2 regions of the Kitasatospora sp. CB02891 genome follow, and region 1 is predicted to be linked to the other one. Evidence: predicted binding sites of a transcription regulator. Region 1 holds the regulator's gene; the other holds the start of a gene.
The links. The regulator HspR, encoded in region 1, represses chaperone genes until heat shock. The targets are predictions, from matches to a motif close to TTGAGNNNNNNNNNCTCAA.
Positions count from the first base shown of each region.

Region 1 (2,394 bases):
GACGTCTGGCGATCGTTCGGTGCGCGATCCCTTCCAGCAGCATCCGTACGATCTGCCGGCGCATTCTCGTGACCACCTGGGGTGGAATCCCGTGGTCGCCGGTGAACGGAATCGCCCGTTCCCATTGGCTGTTGAACACCCCGACGATGTAGTCGATGACGGACTCGTCCCGGATGAACGCCGCCCGATCGCGGTTCTGCTCGTCCCCCACGGTGATGACGGCGACTTTGCGATCGATCACGATGAGCTTGGTGAAGGCCTCGTCGAGCGTCCTGACCTGGCACCCTTCCTGGGTGACCGCCTGGACGTAACTGACCGTCGGGTTCGAATAGCGGGCGCTGGGCTGATAGATCGTCCGGATCGTGCCGCCGCGTTCCACGAATTTCAGATCGCGGGCGATCGCAATTTTCAGCGCGTCCTCCCCGCGGCCGCCGCCGGGTTGCGCGGTGAGCATTTCCTCCGAGCCGTTGGCCATGGTCGTCGCCAGCTGCTGGTTGATGTTTCCGCGACCCTGGACGTAGGCGATGGAACCTCCGGACACCGGGTGGCTGGCGTAGGTCTGATATTCCCGGTGCAGGTCCTGCAGGGTGTGGTGGAGCGAGACCGAGCGCCGGAGTATTTCGCCGGCTTCCCGTTGGAACTCCAGCGCCAGTGATTCCGCCAGTTGTTGGGGATCCTTCACGGCGTAGGTCCCGGAGGGTCCCACCTCCGACTGGAGCAGGCCGAGAGCGAGCAACTCCTGCAAGGGGCCGTCGATTTGATCGGACGACAAGGCGCCGGCTTCGCACTCGGTCAGTCGGCCTCCGGTCTGCACGGCGCGGACGTAGAGGGACCTGGCCGCCGGTGACAGGGCCGGGGCGCCGGCACTGCTCCTCTGCTCAGTACTCATGTCCATGACTCCTCGCCTGAGCTGGGGGCTTCTGGCAGTTCGGGGGCGTCTTCCGGCCCGCATCATAGAGCGAAGGGCGCTCGGTTCCCCCGAATTACGGATCGATACGGGTCGGAAGCCTGTCCTCATCAAGACTCTGACAGCACACCGAAACCGCCGACACCCCCCGTGGGAAGGAATGTCGACGGTTCCTGGTCGGGTCGGGTCAGCGCTTGGGGCGCCAGACCACCAGCGCGCTGGACTGCTGGACCTGCTGGTAGGGCACCAGGTCACGGCGGTAGGAGGCGTGCACGGCGGCCTCCCGCTGCTGGAGCGTGGCGGCGGCGCCCTCCAGGGCGTCGACCAGCTCGGAGACCCTGGACTGCAGGGCGGCGACCTGGTTCTCCAGTTCGATGATCCGCTTGATGCCCGCCAGGTTGATGCCCTCGTCCTGGGAGAGCCGCTGGACCTCGCGCAGCTGCTGGATGTCGCGCGCGGAGTAGCGGCGGCCGCGCCCGGCGGTGCGGTCGGGGCAGACCAGGCCGAGCCGGTCGTACTGGCGCAGCGTCTGCGGGTGCAGGCCGGAGAGTTCGGCGGCGACCGAGATCACGTAGACCGGGGTGTCCTCGGTGAGGACGTACGTCGGCGGGCCGGCGGGGCGGGTGCGGCCGCCGCCGCCGGGCAGGCCCTCGCCGATGCCGGAGCCGATCCGGCCCTCGTTGCCGTGCGGGCTGTCGGGGTGGGGACTCATCGGGGTCTCACGCTCCCTCTGCCGCCTTGAACAGGGCGGCTCGCGGGTCGTCCGAGGCGGTGGCCTCGCGGTACTGCTCCAGTGCGCTCAGGGCGTCTCCGCTGACCACTTTGGGCACGGCGACCTCGACGGTGACCAGCAGATCGCCACGGGTGCCGTCCTTGCGGGTGGCGCCCTTGCCGCGGGCCCGCATGGTCAGGCCGTTGGCGCTGCCCGGGGGCAGCTTGAGCTTCACGGCCGGGCCGTTCAGGGTCGGCACCTCGATGGTGCCGCCGAGCGCGGCCTCGGGGAAGCTGACCGGCACCGTCACGGTGAGGTTGTCACCCTTGCGTCCGAACACCGGGTGCGGGTCGACGTGCACGGTGACGTACAGGTCGCCGGGCTGGCCGCCGCGCTCGCCCTGGGCGCCCTTGCCCTTGAGCCGGATGCGCTGGCTGTCCTGCACGCCGGCCGGGATGCGGACCTGCATGGTGCGGGCCGAGGAGGCCCGGCCGCTGCCGTGGCAGACGGTGCACGGGTCGTCGACGATCATGCCGCGGCCCTTGCAGTCCCGGCACGGCTCGGAGAGCGCGAAGGCGCCCTGGCCGCGGCTGACGGTGCCCGCGCCGACGCAGGTCGGGCAGACCCGGGGGGTGGTGCCGGCCTTGGCGCCGGTGCCGGCGCAGGCCCGGCAGGCGGCCTGGGAGGTCATCCGCAGCGGCACCGTCGCGCCGTCCACGGCCTCCTCGAAGTTGAGGGTGACCTCGGTCTCGACGTCCGCGCCGCGGCGCGGCTG
Region 1 covers NZ_NNBO01000016.1:50,227-52,620, forward strand. Annotated here, with positions in the region: gene CG736_RS29120 (helix-turn-helix domain-containing protein) at 1-889, opposite strand, end outside; gene CG736_RS29125 (heat shock protein transcriptional repressor HspR) at 1,095-1,619, opposite strand; gene dnaJ (molecular chaperone DnaJ) at 1,627-2,394, opposite strand, start outside.

Region 2 (2,394 bases), on a different contig from region 1:
CGGTCACGCCACCGCCCCCAGGGCTGCGGGCCGGCCGCCTGTGGGGACGGCGGGCTCCGCTTCGTAGTCGTCTTGTTCCGTCGTGGGCTGTTGCCCCGCCCGCCGGTGCTGCTCCTGGCAGCGTACGGACGCCGTCCCCGCCCGGTATGGCGGACCGGAGGATTCCGGCCGCGGACCGTCATGGTTGGCAGGTCCCCGTTCGGACGGGCACGGGCCAGTACCTTACCCGCAGCACTCGCGACCTGTAACGGTACGTGTGCGAGCGGCATATGCACGTGCAGTGGTCTTCACAGGACTTACCCAGACACCTTTCACCCGCCCCCCGTATCGTGGGCCCGACGAGGCGTTCGGGAGGCACCATGACCAGCGCGGAACTGCGACGACGACTGATCAGGCCGGGGCTGCGGGCCGTCCCCACCCCCCGGACGAATCCGTTCGCGCTCGGTTACCTCGCCCTGCTGCTCGGCACCACGCTCTACGCCCGGTTCGGCGACCCCGAGACGGTGCACCGACTCCAGTCGGTGTCCTCCACCGACGCGCACAACCTGACGGTCCATCCCGTGGTCTCCCTCCTCGGCAGCGGGCTGTGGGTCGCCGGATCGGTCTGGATGCCCTACTTCTGGGCCTTCCTCCTCACCGTCGCCCCCCTGGAACGACGGGCCGGCGGACTCCGTGCCCTCGGCGTCTTCGGGGCCGGCCACATCGGCGCGACGCTGCTCTCGCAGGGAGTGGTGGTGGCGACGGTGGCCGGCGGGGCGACCGCGCCCGACGTGCTGGACGCGATGGACATCGGCGTCAGCTACGGAGTGCTGGCCTCGCTGGGCGGGCTGGCCGGACTGCTGCGGCGGCCCGGGCGGGCGCTCGCGCTCGGGGCGGGGCTGGCGCTGATCGGGCACCAGCTGCTCACCGATCCCGACCTGGTGACCTCGGTCGGGCATCCGGCGGCGATGCTGCTGGGCGTGGCGATGTGGCCGTGGCTGCGGCGGGGGAAGGGGCCCCGGGGGCCGGAGCGGGTGCGGGCCTGGAAGACGGCGACGGTCGTGGAGAGCTGAGCCGCGCCGGCCGGCGCCCGCTTCGCTCAGGGTGAACAGCCGGAGGGGAACAATCGATGCGCGCCAAGCCTTAGTCAGGTCGACTCAACTTCACTGACTGGGGAGAGATCATGGCATCGACGTCCGTTCCACTCACTCTGCCTGTGCTGCCGCTCGACGACGAGGTGGTGCTCCCCGGCATGGTGGTTCCGCTGGAGCTCTCGGATCCGGAGGTGAGGGCTGCCGTGGAGGCGGCCAGGGCGGGGAGCAACGGGGGGAAGCCGCAGGTGCTGCTGGTGCCGCGGCTGGACGGGTCGTACGCGGCGGTGGGTGCGCTGGCGACGGTCGAGCAGGTGGGGCGGCTGGCCGACGGGGATCCGGCGGCGCTGGTGCGGGCCGTGCGACGGGTGCGGATCGGCACGGGGACGACCGGGCCGGGGGCGGCGCTGTGGGTGGAGACCACGCCGTTCAAGGAGTCGGACCCGGGGCTGCCGGTGGCGGGCCGGGCGGCCGAGCTGGCCAAGGAGTACAAGGCGCTGTCCACGAAGTGGCTGCGCAAGCGCGGGGCGTGGCAGATCGTCGACCGGGTGGCGGCGATCGAGGACATCGGCGAGCTCGCGGACAACATCGGGTACGCGCCGTTCGCCACCGCCGAGCAGAAGCTGAAGGTGCTGCTGGAGGCGGACCGGCCGGCCCGGCTGGAGTACGCGCTGGGGCTGCTCCGCGAGCACCTCGCGGAGGAGGAGGTCAACGACACCATCCGCAAGGACGTCGAGGACGGCGTCGCCAAGCAGCAGAAGGAGTTCCTGCTGCGCCGCCAGCTGGAGGCCGTCCGCAAGGAGCTGGCCGAGCTGAACGGCGAGGCGGACTCCGAGGAGGACGACTACCGGGCCCGGGTGGAGGCCGCGGCGCTGCCGGAGAAGGTGCGGGAGGCGGCGCTCAAGGAGGTCGACAAGCTGGAGCGCTCCAGTGAGCAGTCGCCCGAGGGCTCGTGGATCCGCACCTGGCTGGACACGGTGCTGGAGCTGCCGTGGAACGAGCGCTCCGAGGACGCGTACGACCTGGCCGGTGCGCGGGCCGTGCTGGACGCGGACCACAACGGGCTGGCGGACGTGAAGGACCGGATCGTCGAGTACCTGGCGGTGCGCAAGCGCCGGGCCGACCAGGGGCTGGGGCAGATCGGCGGCCGGCGCGGGGGCGCGGTGCTGGCGCTGGTCGGCCCGCCCGGTGTCGGCAAGACCTCGCTGGGCGAGTCGGTGGCCCGGGCGATGGGCCGGTCGTTCGTGCGGGTGGCGCTCGGCGGCGTCCGGGACGAGGCGGAGATCCGCGGCCACCGGCGGACGTACGTGGGCTCGATCCCCGG
Region 2 covers NZ_NNBO01000010.1:207,540-209,933, reverse strand. Annotated here, with positions in the region: gene CG736_RS22795 (response regulator transcription factor) at 1-1, opposite strand, end outside; gene CG736_RS22790 (rhomboid-like protein) at 360-1,052, shown strand; gene lon (endopeptidase La) at 1,163-2,394, shown strand, end outside.
Region 2: a site for HspR is predicted at 1,122-1,140, ahead of lon (endopeptidase La). Genes of this name have one in related genera too.